DNA from 3 places in the Streptococcus sp. 2_1_36FAA genome. Region 2 is predicted to be linked to each of the others. Evidence: predicted binding sites of a transcription regulator. Region 2 holds the regulator's gene; each other region holds the start of a gene.

Region 1 (6,807 bases), on a different contig from region 2:
GTCCCAGCAGGTCTAGCTTGGTGACCGGAGTGGCTAGTTCAGCCGCAGCCGTCGGAGTCGCAGCCCTGCGATCTGCTACAAAGTCCGCCAAAGTCGTATCTGTCTCATGGCCAACACTAGAAATAACAGGAATCCTAGACTCAAAAATAGCTCGAACCGTTTCCTCTTCGTTGAAAGCCCAGAGATCTTCGATAGAACCGCCACCTCGACCAATAATCAGTACATCCAAATCCGACCTCTCATTGGCCAATCTGATATGGTCAGCAATCTGCGCTGCAGCACCATCTCCCTGCACTTTTGTCGGATAAAGGACAATCTCCACTCCCGGAAAGCGACGGCTGACCGTCGTGATAATATCCCGAATGACCGCTCCGCTGGGACTGGTTACAACACCGATTTTCTTAGGAAATTGGGGCAAGGTTTGTTTGAATTTTTCTTGAAAAAGACCTTCTTCTCCCAGTTTTTTCTTAAGTTGTTCAAACTGGATAGCCAAAACTCCGATACCATCCGGTTCTGCCTTTTCAAGGATGATAGAATAGGAACCGCTCGGCTCATAGAGCTGCACCCGGCCAATGACATTGATTTTCATGCCTTCTTCCAGCTCAAAGCCCAGCTTCTGGTAGACACCAGACCAAATCGTGACCTGAATGACGGCCTTCTCATCCTTCAATGAAAAATACTGGTGATTGGGACGCCGGCGGAAATTGGACACTTGGCCAGTCAGATAGACCCGCTCCAAATAAGGATCCCGCTCAAACTTCATCTTCAGATACTTAGTCAAAGTCGAAACCGACAAATACTCTGGCATGTCCTTTTCCTTTCTTTTCTAGTTTTTCCGTAACTTTTATTATAACAAAAAACTGCATAAAAAACCGATTACAAAGTCTAAAAATTCCCTGAAAAGCAAGAAAAAAACTGGGCTTCCGCAAAAGAAACCCAGCTGACTTAAAACTCAAGAAAAAGTCTACTGACTCATCTCCTTCATCCACTTTGGAATGTCCCTGCTGATTGCCGTTGGCAGGACGACATAAGCTTCCTGACTCAGTTCGTCAGCGATAAATGAATGAAGAAGGGTTGCAGCCACCACTCGCTCAAAGAGGCTGCTTGACTTAAACTGACCTGCAAAAGCGGCAATCATACCAGCCAGCGTATCCCCCATTCCGCCAGTTGCCTGATAAGGTCCGCCTACTGTCAACTCAAAGACCTGCTCTTGTCCACTTTGATAGATGGTCGTTCCATGCTTTTTCTGCACGACAATACTGCCCAGAGGCAGCTGATTAACCGCCGCCTGATTGGCTGCTGCCGTCTGATCTGACAAGCTCAAACCCGATAAGCCTTCCCACTCCTTCTGGTGGGGAGTAAAAACTGTTTGGGCTTTTGGAAATGGCAAAGCTGTTTTGCTAAAGAGTGAAATGGCACCACCATCCATGATGAGTATCTGCTGCTCGGTCACAGTACGAACAACCTTTTTTAAGGCATCTAGTCCTAGTTGATTCTCCGCCAAACCAGGACCAATCAAGACTAGATCTGATTTAGCCAGCTGCTCTGTCAATCGGTCTTGCTCCTCTAAGTCAAAGGCCATGGCCTCCGGTAAATGACTGTGCAGAGGGGCAATATTTTCTCTATCTGTAGCAACGGTCACCAGACCTGCTCCACTATTGACAGCCGCTAAAGCTGCCATGATAATGGCCCCCCCATAAGGATAGATCCCCCCAATCAGTAAGAGACGGCCATAGTCCCCCTTATGACTATCCAAGGGACGTTTCCTAATAACTTTTTTTAAAATATTTTCAGCATTTTTTGACATGATATTCTCCTAGACCAACTTCATCCTGTACTGGTCTCAAGATGACCAAACCTATCTTCATTATACACCAAAAGGCACCTAAACAGGTGCCTCGTATCGCAAGAAAGTTATTTTCTTCGGAAATCTGCAAATTTTTGTAAGATTCTTGCTGCGACTGCCTTGGGTAAATTTTCCTGAAAAGCAACCTGCTCATCAGCATAATCGCTCAAGCCTGGGAAATCCCCAACCTGCACAGCATAGAGAGAATTCTTAAAGAGCTGGATATCATTTTGATCATTACCAAACGCCACATAATCCGAACCGCATAATTCCTTTACAGTTGAGGCTTTATTGGTTTCAGCTGGATTTATATAAAAACATTTCTCATGTTCATGATAATCTAGACTTAGATTGGGCAAGTTTGTAAAACGAGCCTGTAAATCCTCTAAGAGCTGCTCATGATTCCCCATGTAAATAACAACCTTAATAGGATGCTTGAGCTCAGTCAGTTCCAGCCGTCTTGCCCGCTTGAGAGGATCTACACTGGAAATAAAAGGGATTTTTTCTAAAATCTGGCCACTGTAGTCAAAAGTATTATCAACGAAAAAAGGCAAATTATAGGTCAAACAAGTATCTAAAATGGCTTGATAACTTGACTGATGCAGCTGACGCTCAAAAATCAGCTGTCCATCTTGATAAGCTACCCCACCGTTCAGCCCAATCACTATCTGCTGACTCAATTCCGGACCTAATAATCCTAGACAATCTCGATAGGAACGCGCCGAAGCAAACAGAACTTCATGCCCAAACTGAGGAGCCATCAGCAAAACTCGCTTAATCTCCTCATCAATCGTCGTATAATCAAAAGACAGGGTCCCATCCAAGTCAAAAACAAATTTCATGATTCAAAACTCCGTTTAAAGGCTTGGTAGGTCTGCTCCATCAGCATAGTAATAGTCATGGGTCCAACACCTCCAGGTACTGGTGTAATCAGACTAGCAATTTCAGCCACTTCATCAAACTTAACATCGCCAATCAGCTTGCCATTTTCATCTCGATTCATACCGACATCAATGACAACAGCCCCTTCCTTGACAAAGTCCTTGGTTACAAAATGTCCACGACCGATAGCCACTACCAAGATATCCGCTCGCTTAGCAAGCTTGGCTAGATTGTGGGTCCGAGAATGTGTCAGGGTCACTGTTGCATTCTTAGCCAAAAGGAGCTGAGCCATAGGCTTACCGACAATATTGCTTCGCCCGATAACAACCGCTCGCTTACCTTCCAGTTCAACACCATATTCATGAAACATTTCCATAATTCCTGCTGGAGTAGCCGGAATCATAACCGGATGGCCACTCCATAGCTTGCCCATATTAAGCGGATGAAAGCCATCTACGTCCTTATCTGGATCAATGGCCAGCAGAACTGCTTCATCGTCAATATGATCTGGCAAGGGCAACTGAACTAAAATCCCATGCCAGTCAGGATTTTGATTATAAGTTTCAATCAAGCTCAAGAGCTCTTCTTGGCTGGTCTCTTCTGGCAGACGTTCTACCTTACTCCGAAAGCCAGCAGCCAAGGCTGAGCGTTCTTTATTACGTACATAAATTTGACTCGCAGGATTATTCCCTACTAGAACCACTACCAAACCAGGTGTCTGTCCCGTTTTCTCTTTCAACTTAGCAGTCTTTTGAGCTAACTTTCCTTGTAACTTTTCAGCCAATGCCTTCCCATCAATTAACTCAGCCATTTCTCTCCCCCCTCTTCATATAACTGTGCCTTCTATTATATCAAAAAACGCCTTGATTCCCCTATACATTTTCCTTATACCAGATTATAGTCTAATCTTTTGACTAAAAGAAAAAGCACCTCAGTGTGTGCTTCTTAGTATAACAATTCATAGATTTCCATTGCAATTAAGTCAATACTATCAAATGTAAAAGTTTCACGCGCGGCTACATCACGAAGCGTGAATACAGAGCCATTTTCCTCATCATAACTGTAAGCGACTTCAGCAACAACAACACCATCACGTTCAAAGTTGCGTTTTAGACTACCACCATCGCTTGCCATACTTTCTAATCGATTAATAATTCTTACTAAATGTGATTCCATTTTTAGTTCTCCTATTTGCTTTATCGTTTCTATTTTACCATAAATAGAAAGTGAACACCTAATAAAAGTTTAACTTTTTGTGATTTTTTAACGAAATTTGTTGGACAAAACCAATTATTTAACAAAACAGACAGTCATTTTAACGCTTTATTCTTGCAATGCTAGAGAATACTGATATAATGAGATTATAAAGTTTGACTATTTTTGACCAAATAATTTTTCTTTATAATTTGCCAAGAAAGAGGTAAAAATATGCTTTGTAAAAACTGTAAAATCAATGAATCTACCATTCATTTATACACTAATGTAAATGGTAAAAAACAACAAGTCGACCTCTGCCAAAATTGCTATCAGATTATGAAAACTGATCCAAATAACTCTCTTTTGAGTGGACTGACGAACATGAATAATCATAATATGGATCCTTTTGATGATTTCTTTAATCATCTGGGGAATTTCCAAGGGCCGAAGGATTCTACACCTCCAACTCAGTCAGGTGGTAGTTACGGAGGGGGCAACTATGGTCCTGGTTCTAACAACCAACGTCCTCAGTCATCCTCCAATAAACCAAAAGGTCTTTTGGAAGAGTTTGGTATTAACGTTACAGAAATTGCTCAACGTGGTGATATTGATCCAGTGATTGGACGAGATGATGAAATTCGTCGTGTTATAGAAATTCTCAATCGCCGAACTAAGAATAATCCAGTCCTTATTGGCGAACCTGGTGTCGGGAAGACTGCTGTTGTAGAGGGCTTGGCTCAAAAAATAGTCGACGGTGATGTGCCTCAAAAATTGCAAGGAAAAGAGGTCATTCGACTTGATGTTGTCAGCCTTGTTCAAGGAACTGGTATTCGTGGACAGTTTGAAGAACGAATGCAAAAACTCATGGATGAGATTCGCAATCGCAATGATATCATTCTCTTTATTGATGAAATCCATGAAATTGTTGGAGCTGGTTCTGCGGGGGATGGGAACATGGATGCTGGAAATATTCTCAAACCTGCTCTTGCTCGAGGTGAACTTCAACTGGTCGGAGCTACTACTCTCAATGAATATCGTATCATTGAAAAAGATGCAGCTTTAGAAAGACGGATGCAACCAGTCAAAGTAGATGAACCAACTGTAGAAGAAACGATCACAATTCTAAAGGGAATTCAAAAGAAATACGAAGATTACCACCATGTTCGCTACACAGATGAAGCTATTGAAGCTGCTGCCATCCTATCCAATCGTTATATTCAGGACCGTTTCCTTCCCGATAAAGCTATTGATCTTTTGGATGAATCAGGATCTAAGATGAACCTAACCCTCAATTTTGTTGATCCAAAAGAAATTGACAGACGCTTGATAGAGGCTGAAAATCTGAAAACACAGGCCACTCGCGATGAAGATTACGAAAAAGCAGCCTACTTCCGCGACCAAATTGCCAAATATAAGGAAATGCAAAATGCTAAAATAGATGAACAAGATACTCCTATCATCAGTGAGAAGGAGATCGAGGCTATTGTCGAGCAAAAAACAAATATTCCAGTTGGCAATTTGAAGGAAAAAGAACAGTCTCAACTTATTCATTTAGCCAGTGATTTGAAGTCTCATGTCATTGGACAGGATGATGCTGTTGATAAGATCGCAAAAGCCATCCGTCGCAATCGTGTGGGATTAGGCAGTCCAAACCGTCCAATCGGAAGTTTTCTTTTTGTTGGACCTACAGGTGTCGGAAAAACTGAACTTTCCAAACAATTGGCCATCGAACTTTTTGGCTCTGCCGATAGCATGATTCGTTTTGATATGAGTGAATACATGGAAAAACATAGCGTTGCCAAACTTGTGGGAGCACCTCCAGGCTACGTTGGCTATGAAGAAGCAGGGCAGTTGACTGAACGTGTTCGTCGTAATCCATACTCACTCATTCTCTTAGATGAGGTGGAAAAAGCTCATCCAGATGTCATGCATATGTTCTTACAAGTCCTAGATGATGGACGTTTGACTGATGGTCAAGGCAGGACAGTCAGCTTCAAAGATACCATTATTATCATGACTTCCAATGCAGGAACTGGCAAAGTAGAAGCTAGCGTTGGCTTTGGTGCTGCTCGAGAAGGTCGGACAAATTCTGTCTTAGGTGAGTTAGGTAACTTCTTTAGTCCAGAATTCATGAATCGATTTGATGGCATCATTGAATTCAAGGCATTAAGCAAGGATAATCTCTTACAGATTGTGGATCTAATGCTGGAAGATGTTAATAATCGACTCGCTAGCAACGATATTCATCTAGATGTAACAACTAAAGTCAAGGAAAAACTAGTTGATCTTGGCTACGATCCTAAGATGGGGGCACGACCACTTCGCCGAACTATTCAAGATCATATTGAAGATGCTATTACGGACTATTACCTAGAACATCCGACAGATAAGGATTTAAAAGCAATCATGACTAGCAATGGCAAGATTATAATCAAGGGCAAACAGAAAGCTGAGCTTGATCAAACAAGTGACATCAGCACTAGCTCGGATTGATGATAGAGAATTAAAAAACTCCAGTCTAATATTTTAGGCTGGAGTTTTCTTTTATTCTACCTGGTAGCGAAGGATCGTTTTCAACTTATCTGGAGAAGTTCTGTTAAGATTATTTAAGTATATTTCTCTATGAAAAGGAAATCTTCTGTTCAGGGAATTTTCTTTACAAAATTCATCCATTTTTGCAAAAGAAAGGGGTTCACTATCAAAAGAACCAAGGTGAAGCATGGTCAAGCACTTGCCTTCTTTGACAGTCTCAAAACGTATCTTTTCATAATGAGGATTTGGCTTTTTTACCTTAACTTTTTCAAGCGCTTCTTTTACCATTTCTTTGCTGATAAAACTTGGCTGGGCAATCATAATAGTATAAATCAACTCTTCTTTGACCA
Region 2 (6,807 bases):
GCTGTTGACGAAGTCATCGAAGAAGGTACCGGTGCAGTTATTACTACTAAGGAAGAAACTAAGACTGAAGAAGTAGATTTCCAAGTCAAAGAAGTTCCAAATCCAGCACTTCCAGAAGGTGTCCGCAATGTGACAACTCCAGGTAAGAAGGGTGTTCGTACAATCGTTGAGACAGTAACCTACACTGACGGCAAAGAAACAGGTCGTGTAGTGAAATCAAACGAAATCACAACTCCAGCAGTTGATGAAGTCGTTGAAGTAGGAACTAAGAAAGGCGTAGTTACTACAACCGAAGAAGTAGTAGAAAAAGAAGTTATCAAACATGGTAGCTCTACAGTTCCAAATCCAGCTCTACCAAAAGGCACAAGAAACGTAAAAGTTCAAGGAGTAGATGGAGAGAAGGAAGTAACTTATACTGTTACTAAAGCTGATGGCCAAGAAGTTAGCAAGGTTAAGAAGTCAGAAACTGTGACAAAACCAGCTGTTGACGAAGTCATCGAAGAAGGTACTGGTCCAGTCATTACCACTAAGGAAGAAACTAAGACTGAAGAAGTAGACTTCCAAGTCAAAGAAGTTCCAAATCCAGCTCTTCCAGAAGGTGTTCGCAATGTGACAAACCCAGGTAAGAAGGGAGTTCGTACCATTGTTTACACGGTAACCTACGCAGACGGTGTTGAAACAGGTCGTGTAGAGAAATCCAACACTATCACAACTCCAGCAGTTGATGAAGTTGTTGAAGTAGGCACTAAGAAAGCTACTGCTCCAGTTGTTACAACTGAAAACGTGACTGAAACTCAAGTTATTTACCATGGCACTATCACTTTAAGCAATCCAGATCTTCCAAAAGGAACAAAACGGATCAAGATTGCTGGTGTTGATGGTGAAAAGACTGTTGTCTACACAATTACTAAGACAAATGGTGTTGAAACAAGCCGAGTTGCCAGAGACGAACAGATTACGAAAACACCAATCACTCAAGTAGTTGAAATTGGTGCTAAGGAATCTGGTAGCAGCCAATCAAATGCTAGTCAAGATCAAAAAGATCCATCAGACAAAGCTCAAGATTCTAAAGGAAAAGCTCAAGATTCAACTGGTAAAGTTCAAGATCCTAAGGATCAAGCGAAACCAGGATCAGATGCTGCTACAAGTAGTCAATCAGGTCAAACAGACCGTCCACAACAACCTCAATACTCTAGAGTAAATAGAAACGCAGAAGAGAAGAAGAACCTTCCAAACACTGGTGAACATGCAAATGGCCTTGCGGCTCTATTAGGACTTGTTCTTGCAAGTGTAACAGCCTTCTTTAACTTCCGTCGTAAAAAACACTAAGAATTAGGTTGAAAAATAGAAGGCATTTGTCTTTAATTCTACTGCTTTTCTCAAAACAGAGAATTAGTAAAAATGCTATAAAAAGAGGCTGAGAGAATATCTCAGCCTCTTTTTGAATCCTAACTTAAGAGATAGGCTTAAAATCTAGCGTCAAATGAAAAAAGCCCGATTTTACGAGCTTTATGTTCAGATGTTTCCTGATAAATCAGGTAATATAAGGCGGTAGACGGATTTGAACCGACGATCAAGCTTTTGCAGAGCCGTGCCTTACCACTTGGCTATACCGCCTCAACCTTTACTATTTTACCTTAAAAAAGGATTTTCGTCAATACACTTGAGTCTAAGAAAATGAAATAATACTGAAAACTAGAAAAATAAATGCTGATAAAATCAAGGTTTTCGAGGAAAAATAAAGCAAAAGAGCTTGTCAAATTCTTGAAATTCTGTTATCATAATAGATGCCGTGCAAATGGCAAAATACTCATTTTAGATGAATTGTGGGACTGTTGCCCTTGGGTTGTCCTGCGAGCTGAAATCTAAAAGAGGAAAAAAACAAAAAGGAGAATTTACTCATGGCAGTAATTTCAATGAAACAACTTCTTGAGGCTGGTGTTCACTTTGGTCACCAAACTCGTCGCTGGAACCCTAAGATGGCTAAGTACATCTTCACAGAGCGTAACGGTATCCACGTTATTGACTTGCAACAAACTGTAAAATATGCAGACCAAGCATATGATTTCATCCGTGATGCAGCTGCAAACGATGCAATCATCTTGTTTGTTGGTACTAAAAAGCAAGCTGCTGAAGCTGTAAAAGATGAAGCAGAACGCGCTGGTCAATACTACATCAACCACCGTTGGTTGGGTGGAACTCTTACAAACTGGTCTACTATCCAAAAACGTGTAGCTCGTTTGAAAGAAATCAAACGTATGGAAGAAGACGGAACTTTCGAAGTTCTTCCTAAGAAAGAAGTAGCTCTTCTTAACAAACAACGTGCACGTCTTGAAAAATTCTTGGGTGGTATCGAAGAAATGCCACGCATCCCAGATGTAATGTACGTAGTTGACCCACATAAAGAGCAAATCGCTGTTAAAGAAGCTAAGAAGCTTGGTATCCCAGTGGTTGCGATGGTTGATACAAACACAGATCCAGACGATATCGATGTAATCATTCCTTCTAACGATGACGCTATCCGCGCTGTTAAATTGATCACTGCGAAAATGGCTGACGCTATTATCGAAGGTCGTCAAGGTGAAGACAGTGTTGAGTCAGTAGAAGCTGAATTGGCTGCAACTGAAACTCAAGCAGACTCAATCGAAGAAATCGTTGAAGTTGTAGAAGGCGACAACGCTTAATTCAAATAATTAGTAATTACCTAGGAGGGCGGGGCTTAGCCCGGCCCTCCTATTTTTAAAAAATATAGGAGAAACAAAATGGCAGAAATTACAGCTAAACTTGTTAAAGAGTTGCGTGAAAAATCTGGTGCTGGTGTCATGGACGCTAAGAAAGCCCTAGTTGAAACTGATGGTGACATCGAAAAAGCGATTGAATTGCTTCGCGAAAAAGGTATGGCAAAAGCAGCTAAGAAGGCTGACCGTGTTGCTGCTGAAGGTTTGACTGGTGTATTTGTTAACGGTAATGTTGCAGCAGTAGTTGAAGTAAACGCTGAAACTGACTTCGTTGCAAAAAATGCTCAATTTGTTGACTTGGTAAATGCAACTGCGAAAGTAATCGCTGAAGGCAAACCAGCTAACAACGAAGAAGCACTTGCTTTGACAATGCCTTCAGGTGAAACTCTTGAAGCTGCATACGTATCTGCAACTGCAACTATCGGAGAAAAAATCTCATTCCGTCGCTTTGCTTTGATCGAAAAAACAGATGCACAACACTTTGGTGCTTACCAACACAATGGTGGCCGTATCGGTGTTATCTCCGTTATCGAAGGCGGAGACGAAGCTCTTGCTAAACAAATTTCTATGCATATCGCTGCGATGAAACCAACTGTTCTTTCATACAAAGAATTGGATGAGCAATTTGTTAAAGATGAATTAGCACAATTGAACCATGCTATTGATCAAGATAACGAAAGCCGCGCAATGGTTGGTAAACCAGCTCTTCCGCACTTGAAGTATGGATCAAAAGCTCAATTGACTGATGCAGTTGTTGCTCAAGCTGAAGAAGACATCAAGGCTGAGTTGGCTGCTGAAGGTAAACCAGAAAAGATCTGGGACAAGATCATCCCAGGTAAAATGGATCGCTTCATGCTTGACAACACTAAAGTTGACCAAGCATATACACTTCTTGCACAAGTTTACATCATGGATGACAGCAAGACAGTTGAAGCTTACCTTGAATCAGTAAATGCTTCAGTAGTTGAGTTCGCTCGCTTTGAAGTTGGTGAAGGTATCGAAAAAGCCGCTAACGACTTTGAATCAGAAGTTGCAGCAACAATGGCAGCAGCTCTTGGACAAAACTAAGAATCTACTATCATAAAAAGAACGGGACAAGATTGATTTTGTCCCGTTTTATCTTTATAAGCCTAAGCTCTTGTATATATCAAAAGCTTTCTAATGTGCTTTATTCTATTTAGCCACTCTTCTCATCAAGTTGCTATGTGAAATCACAGCATCAATAAAAATTAGAAGAATACCAAAAATTAAGAGATGAGTAATTTGAGAATAGGTAAAAGTAATTCTAAACTTCTGAGTGAATAGGATTCCTATCACAGTAGCGAGTGTAATGAGTAGATTAAGAGTCCACTTTGTTTTCTGTTTCATCTTGGCCTGTTCAAATAAGAAGGGGATAAAGAAGCAGGCAACCAATATGGCAATCTGGACATTGACATAATGGGCAGAAAATACTGTGTATAGGAACAAGGTTGAAAGCAACCAAGTGAGCACGTGGCGAGTATAAGTGAGCCAATCTAGCGTCATTGGACATTCCTCCTTTTGAGATAATTGTGAATAGGTAAGGTACCTATTCTTTCTGTACATTTCCGCCTATATTATAACGCTTTAAAAGTTAATTGCAAGCGGTTACAGCTAAGAATCTGCTCTTTTATAAAGCTTTTTCACTAGTTTGAATTATCAGACCTTTTACCATCCCTTTTCCTTTCAAAATAAGGACTTTTTCGGTATAATATTAGTCAAAGATAGTCAATGTCAAAGATACTTTTGTGAAGCTAGAAATCAGTGTCTAATGTTTAATGAAAGAGCGATTAAAAATAATAAGATTGACTAGAAAGGAAGATCATGAGCGGTAAGAATACTTCAGATAATATCGAAGCCTATATTAAAGCAATTTTAGAGCAGGCAGGTATGGTTGAGTTGAAACGGAGCGAGTTGGCTGATGTCTTCCAGGTTGTTCCCAGTCAAATTAATTATGTGATTAAGACTCGCTTTACTGAAAGCCGGGGCTACGTTGTCGAAAGTAAGCGAGGTGGCGGTGGCTACATTCGAATTGGAAAGGTCGAGTTTTCTGACCGCCATCAGATGATATGTGAGTTATTCGATCGTATTGGAGAGCAAGTGAGCCAACAGTTCTTTACAGATATTATTCAACTCTTGTTTGATGAAAGAATTATGTCGGAACGTGAAGGCAACCTTCTTTTGGCTATATCGTCTGATTGTGTTTTAGGAGTAGATGCTCCAATAATTCGCGCTCGTATGTTAAAGAAAGTATTACAACAACTTGATAGAAAAGGAACTTAAATAGAAATGAAATATTCGAAAGCCTTGATTGTTAGTATAGAAGAAGCCCAGCAACTGGCTAGTCATTTTGAATCTGAGTATTTAGAGTCATGGCATCTCTTGATTGCTTTTTCTAATTATCCGTACAGCGTAGCAGGCTCAGTTTTAAACGATTATCCGCTAGAAATTGATCATTTTGAGGATGCTGCTTACCATGTGGTAGGGAAATCTTATCAGAAGGAAGGGCGATTTAGTATCCTGCCTTTTTCTCATCGCTTGACGACTCTTTTTAAGGAGGCAAAAGCAATAGCCGAAGCTACTCACGCAAAGGAAGTCGGAACTGAACATATCTTATACTCTATCATCAGCGACAGAGGAACCCTAGCAACTCGTATTTTGGAATTTGTCGGCTTTAGTTATGAAGACAAAGAAGGAGTCTTGCGCATTAATGATTTGCGGAGAAATCTGGAACAAAAGTCTGGCTGGACTAAGAATGATTTAAAAGCAATCCGCAGTCTTCATAAAGGTTTTAATCAAGCCAAGCAAAACATGGCAAACATGATGGGGATGCCTCCTACTCAGAGTGGTGGTCTAGAAGATTACACACGAGACTTGACGGAATTAGCTCGTTCAGGTCAGCTAGAGCCTGTTGTTGGTCGAGATCAGGAAATCTCTCGGATGATTCAGGTTCTCAGCCGCAAGACGAAGAATAATCCTGTCTTAGTTGGGGATGCTGGAGTTGGTAAAACTGCTCTAGCTCTCGGTTTGGCCCAGCGTGTAGCTTCTGGTCAAGTTCCACACGAACTAGCCAAAATGCGGGTTCTAGAGCTTGATTTAATGAATGTAGTCGCAGGGACTCGTTTCCGTGGGGATTTTGAAGAGCGTATGAACAATATCATCGACGATATTGAGAAAGATGGTAAGGTCATCCTCTTTATCGATGAGCTTCATACGATTATGGGATCTGGTAGTGGTATTGATTCTACGATGGATGCTGCGAATATCCTTAAACCTGCTCTGGCTCGCGGAACACTGCGTACGATAGGAGCTACAACTCAAGAAGAATACCAAAAGCATATTGAAAAAGACGCTGCTCTATCTCGGCGCTTCGCTAAGATCAGTATTGAAGAACCAAGTGTGGCTGACAGCATTGCTATCCTTAAGGGGCTAAAAGAAAACTATGAAGCCCATCATAAGGTAACGATTACAGATCAAGCCATTGAAACAGCTGTAAAATATGCCCACCGTTATTTGACAAGTAAGCATCTGCCAGATTCAGCAATTGATCTGTTAGATGAAGCAAGTGCTACAGTACGTAACAATGGTCCTCAGAGTCATGCACAAGAGGATTTGAGTCCAGCAGATCGAGCAATTATAGCTGGTCAGTTCAATAAACTTAGTCGCTTGATCAAGGAAGAAAATCAACCTCTATCAAGTAATTTGAAGGTAGAGGAAACAGACATTTTGACAACTCTCAGTCGCCTGTCTGGTATTCCAGTCCAAAAATTGACTCAGACAGATGCTAAAAAATATTTGCACTTAGAAGAAGAATTGCATAAGCGGGTGATTGGCCAAGATGAAGCTATATCAGCTATTAGTCGCGCAATTCGTCGTAATCAGTCAGGTATTCGAGCGAATAAGCGACCGATTGGTTCCTTTATGTTCTTGGGACCAACTGGGGTTGGTAAGACCGAGTTAGCTAAGGCTCTGGCAGAAACCCTCTTTGACGACGAATCAGCTCTCATTCGTTTTGATATGAGTGAATACATGGAGAAATTTGTAGCTAGTC
Region 3 (6,807 bases), on a different contig from region 2:
TTGTCAACACAGCTACGGTTGTTCGTGAAGGCTCAGAACAAGAACTTCCCATTGATGAGATTGTTGTAGGAGACATTGTCAAACTTAGTGCCGGAGACATGATTCCAGCAGATGTTTTGTTGCTGGAATCGCGAGATTTTTTCGTTCAGCAGTCTGGCCTGACAGGGGAGAGCGATGCAGTAGAAAAGGTCTGTTTGTCTAAGGCGGATGGGCAAAATCTTGATAGCCTTTTAGAAACAGAGTCATTGGCCTTTATGGGAACCAACGTTATTTCCGGAAGGGCAACAGCTCTGGTACTGGTGGTTGGTGACGATACCATGATGGGGGCCATTGAGCAGACGCTGAATACCTACGATGAGCCGACTTCTTTTGAGCGTGATATGAATAGCATTTCTTGGCTCTTGATTCGTCTGATGCTCGTTATGGTACCTGTTGTTTTCTTCATCAATGGACTGACAGATGGAGACTGGTTGGAAGCAGGAGTCTTTGCTCTCAGCGTTGGAGTTGGCTTGACTCCAGAAATGCTACCGATGATTATCACAGCCAGCCTAGCTAAAGGTTCTATTATCATGGCTCAGGAAAAGGTCGTGATCAAAAAATTGAATGCTATTCAAGATCTAGGAGCTATTGATATCCTCTGTACGGATAAGACGGGTACACTGACCCAAGACGAGATTGTCTTGGAATACCCTCTGGATATTCATGGTGATTTAGATTTGGCAGTGCTCCGTCGCGCTTTTCTCAATTCCTATTACCAAACTGGCCTTAAAAATCTCATGGATCGGGCCATTATCAATCGGACAGAGAAAGAAGCAGAAAAGCATGAGCTTGTTCGTGACTTAGACCAAACCTTTAAGAAAATTGATGAACTGCCCTTTGACTTTGAACGCCGTCGCATGAGTGTTATTGTCAAGGATGATGAAGATGTTATTAGCATGGTGACCAAGGGCGCCTTGGAGGAAATGCTGGCGATCTCTAGTTATGTGGAATACAAGAATCGGATTACGGAACTGACTGAGGAAATTCGTCAGGAAATCCTTGCGGAAGTGGCTCAACTCAATGAGCAAGGATTGCGCGTGCTAGGTGTTAGCTACAAGTCAGACCTAGAAGAAGATTATGACTATGAGGTCAAGGATGAGTCTGATATGATTTTGACGGGCTACCTGGCCTTTCTGGATCCGCCTAAGTCATCTGCGGCTCCAGCTATTGAAACCTTGGCTGAGTACGGTGTTGCCACTAAGATTTTGACAGGTGATAATGAAAAGGTTACTCAGGCAGTCTGTGAAAAGGTTGGCCTTGATGTAGAAAATATCTTGCTAGGCGTAGAGGTAGATGCTTTATCAGATGAGGAATTGAGCCAAGCGGTAGAGAATACAACGGTCTTTGCCAAGCTCTCTCCTGACCAAAAAGCTCGGATCATCCTTCAACTCAAAGCCAATGGACACAAGGTTGGCTACATGGGCGATGGCATCAATGATGCCCCTTCGATGAAAGTAGCAGATGTCGGTATTTCTGTTGATACAGCTGTCGATATAGCCAAGGAAACGGCAGATGTCATTCTACTGGATAAGGACCTCATGGTTCTGGAGAAAGGGTTGGTAGAGGGACGCAAGGTCTATGCCAACATGACTAAGTACATTAAGATGACGGTCAGTTCCAATTTTGGGAATATCTTTTCTCTCCTCTTTGCCAGCATCTTTTTGCCTTTTTTGCCGATGGCACCAGTTCACCTGATTGTTCTCAATCTGGTTTATGATCTGTCCTGTATAGCTTTGCCTTTCGATAACGTTGATAGTGAATTTCTCAAGAAACCACGGATTTGGTCTGCTAACTCTATTACCCGCTTTATGGCTTGGATTGGGCCTATCTCATCCATTTTTGATGTTTTGACTTACTTAGCCCTCTACTTTATCATTGTTCCTATGATAACAGGAAGCAGTTACCAAGCTGGCACTGAACAGGCGGCGACCTTTATCACTCTTTTTCAAACTGGGTGGTTTATTGAGTCTATGTGGACCCAAACTATGGTCATCTATATGCTACGCTCGCCTAAATTGCCTTTTGTGCAAAGTCGTCCTGCTTTGTCTGTCATTGTTACCACCATGGTGGCTGTTCTCTTTGTTACTTCCTTGCCATACAGCCTTTTTGCGTCTGTTCTCAAAACAGCTCCGCTCAATGGAGCATATTTCCTTTTCCTCCTATTGATTATTGTGCTTTACATGGTTAGTGTAACCTTTGTTAAACACTTGTATATCAAGCGTTATAAGGAATGGCTTTAGGACCAAGAAAATCTCTGAAAAGGTTTGCTTATGGCAAGCCTTTTCAATCTTTTTTTGATATAATAAGAAGAATAAATTGAAAGAAGGAAATCCAATCATGGGAAAACTTGAAGTTATCGCTCATCCACTAATTCAGCATAAATTGTCTATCTTGCGTCGTACAGATACCTCTACCAAGGCTTTTCGTGAATTAGTTGATGAAATCGCAATGCTCATGGGATATGAGGTCTTGCGCGATTTACCACTTGAAGATGTCGAAATTGAAACACCAATTACAAAAACAGTCCAAAAGCAGATTGCAGGGAAAAAATTAGCTATTGTACCAATCCTGAGGGCTGGTATTGGCATGGTCGATGGACTTCTAAGCTTGGTTCCAGCAGCGAAGGTCGGTCACATCGGAATGTATCGTGATGAAGAGACTTTGAAACCAGTTGAATACTTAGTGAAGTTACCAGAAGATATCGACCAACGTCAGATTTTTGTTGTCGATCCAATGCTAGCTACAGGTGGTTCTGCGATCTTGGCTGTGGATTCTCTCAAAAAACGTGGTGCTAGTCACATTACATTTGTATGCTTGGTTTCTGCACCTGAAGGAGTAAAAGCCTTGCAGGAAGCACACCCAGATGTGGATATTTTCACGGCTGCCTTGGATGACCATCTAAATGAACATGGTTATATCGTACCAGGATTGGGAGATGCCGGAGACCGCTTGTTCGGAACTAAATAAGATTTTGCTGAAGGGTTGTCCAAAATCCAAGAAATAGGAAGATGGAGTGGTTTTGAAGAGGCAAGCTTCTTAAGGTCAGTATACTTCCTAATCAATTCAAAAATTTGACCTTTATTGACCAAAGAGTTATAATGGATTCATACTTTGAATATTCTATTTCCTATTTGATAGAAAATCCAACTAACAGAAAGTGAGAAAACTATGATTCCTGTAGTTATTGAACAAACAAGCCGTGGGGAACGCTCGTATGATATTTACTCACGCCTATTAAAAGACCGCATCATCATGTTGACAGGTCCGGTAGAGGATAATATGGCTAATTCAGTCATTGCTCAGCTTCTTTTCTTGGATGCACAAGACAGTACCAAGGATATCTACCTTTATGTCAACACACCAGGTGGTTCAGTCTCAGCAGGCTTAGCGATTGTTGACACCATGAACTTTATTAAATCTGATGTCCAAACAATCGTTATGGGTATGGCTGCGAGCATGGGAACCATCATCGCATCAAGCGGTGCCAAAGGCAAACGTTTCATGCTTCCAAATGCTGAATATATGATTCACCAGCCAATGGGAGGAACTGGTGGTGGTACTCAGCAAACGGATATGGCTATTGCTGCGGAACACTTGTTGAAGACCCGGAAAACTTTAGAGCAAATTCTTGCCGATAATTCTGGTAAAACAGTTGAGCAAATTCATGCTGATGCAGAACGTGATTATTGGATGAGTGCTGAAGAAACTCTTGCTTATGGATTCATTGATGAGATTATGGCCAACAATAATTTGAGTTAATCCTATAAAATCAAATTGCCCCTAAGGGGCTTTTTTGATATAATCAGTAAGTAGTTCTAGTTTGGGAAGGATCGTTTATGTATCAAAAAGAAGAACGAGTTGGAATAATTGTTTATCTTTATTATAATCGTGACGTAAAAAAAGTTGCTGCATATGGAGATATAGTTTACCATTCTAAAAAACGTCGGTATCTTCAGCTCTATGTACCAAAAACGCAGGCAGAAGACTTGCAGAAGAAGCTGGGACAGGAAAAGTTTGTAAAAAAAGTTCGTGCTTGTCATATTCAGGAATTGGACAAAAACTTCGTTGGTAGTCTACATCGCCAAGAGGAAAACGTTATCATTTAAAAAGCGTTTGTTTTTATATTGACAATTTTCTGATAATTCGGTATATTCTTACTATATAGTTTTGAATACACATAAAGGAGAACATTTTGATGAAGAAAAAATTTGCATTAACTTTGGTTAGTCTTGCAAGTGTTGCATTGCTAGCAGCCTGTGGAGAGGTTTCTACAACAGGAAATTCTGGCTCTGCTTCAGGAACTGAGATTGGTAAGACACTTAAAATTGGTTTCAACTTTGAAGAAACTGGTGACGTTGCTTCATACGGAACCGCTGAACAAAAAGCTGCTAAGTTAGCTGTTGATGAAATCAATAAAGCTGGTGGAGTAGACGGCAAACAAATTGAAGTTACAGATAAGGATAATAAATCCGAGTTGAGTGAAGCTTCTACAGTTTCTACAAACTTGGTGACCCAGGCTAAAGTAAATGCCATCATTGGCCCTGCGACTTCAGGTGGTACTGGTGCGGCGATTACAAATGCTGCTAAAGCTTCTGTTCCTTTGATTACTCCAAGTGGTACTCAGGATGATTTGACAAAAGGTCAAGATTACTTGTTCCGTACAACTTTCATCGATAGTTTCCAAGGGAAAATTCTTAGCAAATATGTCACAGACAATTTGAAAGCTAAAAAAGTTGTTCTTTACTACGATAACTCAAGTGACTACGCAAAAGGAATCGCCAAGGCTTTCCAAGAAGAGTACAAGGGTGAAATCGTTGCAACTGAAACATTTGCCTCAAAAGATACTGACTTCCAAGCAGCTTTAACTAAATTCAAAGGTAAAGACTTTGATGCCCTTGTTGTTCCAGGTTACTACACTGAAGCTGGTAAAATCGTAAACCAAGCTCGTGGTATGGGAATTGACAAACCAATTGTTGGTGGAGATGGATTTAACAGTGAAGAGTTTATCTCACAAGCAACTCCAGCAGCTGCAACTAATGTCTACTATGTTTCTGGTTACTCAACTAGCGGAAACATGACAGCTAAAGCTAAGAAATTCTTGGAAGCATATAAAGCTAAGTATAATGAAGAACCATCAATGTTCTCTGCTCTTGCTTATGACTCTGTTTATATGGTAGCAGAAGCTTCTAAGGGTGCGAAAAACTCAGTTGATATCAAAGAAAACCTTGCTAAGTTGAAAGACTTCGAAGGGGTGACTGGTTCTATCACAATGGATAAAAATCATAACCCAGTTAAGTCAGCCTTGATGATTGGCTTGAAAGATGGTAAAGTTGATACTGTGGAAACAGTAAAACCAAACTAAGCAATTCAACTGAATTTCTAGAATCTTACAAAAGAAGGAAAAGGAATTGTATTTAAATCAGAATACAGTTCCTTTCTGCGGGTGAGGTGATGAATTCAATTTCTAGGATTGAGTTTGTCTCTTGCCCGATTTTATTATATTAGAAAGTGTGGTGTCTTATGCTCCAACAGCTTGTCAATGGTCTAATTCTAGGTAGTGTCTATGCACTGTTAGCCCTAGGTTACACCATGGTCTATGGTATTATTAAGCTCATTAATTTTGCCCATGGCGATATTTATATGATGGGTGCTTTTATGGGGTATTTCCTCATTAATTCATTGAAATTAAATTTCTTTTTGGCCTTGATTGTGGCTATGATTGGAACAGCTATTTTAGGGGTTGTCATTGAATTCTTGGCTTATCGCCCATTACGAAATTCGACTCGTATTGCAGCCTTAATTACAGCAATTGGGGTTTCCTTCCTTTTGGAATATCTCATGGTTTATTTTGTCGGTGCAAGTACCTTACCATTCCCTCAGGTAATTCCAACTGTTCGTTTTAACTTAGGACCTATTACAGTCTCAAATATTCAGTTGATGATTTTAGGGATTTCTATTTTCTTGATGTTGGCTTTGCAATTTATTGTACAAAAAACCAAGATGGGGAAAGCTATGAGGGCAGTTTCAGTAGATAGTGACGCTGCTCAACTAATGGGAATCAATGTCAACAGGACCATTAGTTTCACCTTTGCATTGGGTTCTGCACTAGCAGGGGCAGCAGGTGTTCTTATCGCTCTTTACTATAACTCATTAGAGCCATTAATGGGGATGACTCCAGGTATTAAGTCCTTTGTTGCTGCTGTTTTGGGTGGTATCGGAATTATTCCAGGGGCTGCCTTGGGTGGTTTTGTTATTGGTCTGTTAGAAACCTTTGCAACAGCCTTTGGTATGTCAGACTTCCGTGATGCGATTGTCTATGGTATTTTGATTATCATCTTGTTAATTCGTCCTGCGGGAATCCTTGGGAAAAACGTGAAAGAGAAGGTGTAAGGTATGAAGCAAAATCTGAAAGTAAATCTTCTATGGCTTGCTTTAATTCTTGCAGGCTTTGTCTTGATTACTGTTTTAGCTGGTGGAGGAATACTGAACGCCTTCCATTTGCAAATCTTAGAAGAAATCGGTATTAACATTATTCTAGCGGTTGGTCTCAACCTGATTGTTGGATTCTCAGGGCAATTTTCTCTAGGCCATGCTGGTTTCATGGCTATTGGAGCCTATGCAGTTGCGATCATTGGAACAAAATCTCCAACCTATCCTGCCTTTTTTGCTGCTATGATACTAGGGGCTTTCATTGCAGGACTTGTTGCCTTGGGAGTTGGGATTCCTACACTTCGACTAAAGGGAGACTACTTGGCCATTGCAACTCTT

Evidence for each region. Region 2 encodes CtsR, which represses protease genes until heat stress. Its sites were predicted from a motif close to TTGGTCAAAAAAGGTCAAANA; they were not measured.
Region 1: the regulator CtsR is predicted to act here: its motif matches at 4,096-4,116, upstream of HMPREF0847_RS04925 (ATP-dependent Clp protease ATP-binding subunit).
Region 3: the regulator CtsR is predicted to act here: its motif matches at 3,108-3,128, upstream of HMPREF0847_RS00350 (ATP-dependent Clp protease proteolytic subunit).

Annotation. Positions count from the first base shown of each region.
Region 1 is NZ_KI391974.1:507,084-513,890, forward strand. Features, by position in the region: gene xseA (exodeoxyribonuclease VII large subunit) at 1-808, opposite strand, end outside; gene HMPREF0847_RS11530 (initiator RepB protein) at 774-989, opposite strand; gene HMPREF0847_RS04905 (NAD(P)H-hydrate dehydratase) at 965-1,807, opposite strand; gene HMPREF0847_RS04910 (HAD hydrolase family protein) at 1,915-2,688, opposite strand; gene HMPREF0847_RS04915 (bifunctional methylenetetrahydrofolate dehydrogenase/methenyltetrahydrofolate cyclohydrolase) at 2,685-3,539, opposite strand; gene HMPREF0847_RS04920 (DUF1797 family protein) at 3,674-3,904, opposite strand; gene HMPREF0847_RS04925 (ATP-dependent Clp protease ATP-binding subunit) at 4,157-6,418, shown strand; gene HMPREF0847_RS04930 (GyrI-like domain-containing protein) at 6,470-6,807, opposite strand, start outside.
Region 2 is NZ_KI391975.1:478,030-484,836, forward strand. Features, by position in the region: gene HMPREF0847_RS07665 (G5 domain-containing protein) at 1-1,329, shown strand, start outside; tRNA gene HMPREF0847_RS07670 (tRNA-Cys) at 1,547-1,617, opposite strand; gene rpsB (30S ribosomal protein S2) at 1,902-2,684, shown strand; gene tsf (translation elongation factor Ts) at 2,763-3,806, shown strand; gene HMPREF0847_RS07685 (hypothetical protein) at 3,912-4,262, opposite strand; gene HMPREF0847_RS07690 (CtsR family transcriptional regulator) at 4,581-5,039, shown strand; gene HMPREF0847_RS07695 (ATP-dependent Clp protease ATP-binding subunit) at 5,046-6,807, shown strand, end outside.
Region 3 is NZ_KI391973.1:63,678-70,484, forward strand. Features, by position in the region: gene mgtA (magnesium-translocating P-type ATPase) at 1-2,279, shown strand, start outside; gene upp (uracil phosphoribosyltransferase) at 2,377-3,006, shown strand; gene HMPREF0847_RS00350 (ATP-dependent Clp protease proteolytic subunit) at 3,181-3,798, shown strand; gene HMPREF0847_RS00355 (YlbG family protein) at 3,876-4,145, shown strand; gene HMPREF0847_RS00360 (ABC transporter substrate-binding protein) at 4,235-5,401, shown strand; gene HMPREF0847_RS00365 (branched-chain amino acid ABC transporter permease) at 5,560-6,429, shown strand; gene HMPREF0847_RS00370 (branched-chain amino acid ABC transporter permease) at 6,433-6,807, shown strand, end outside.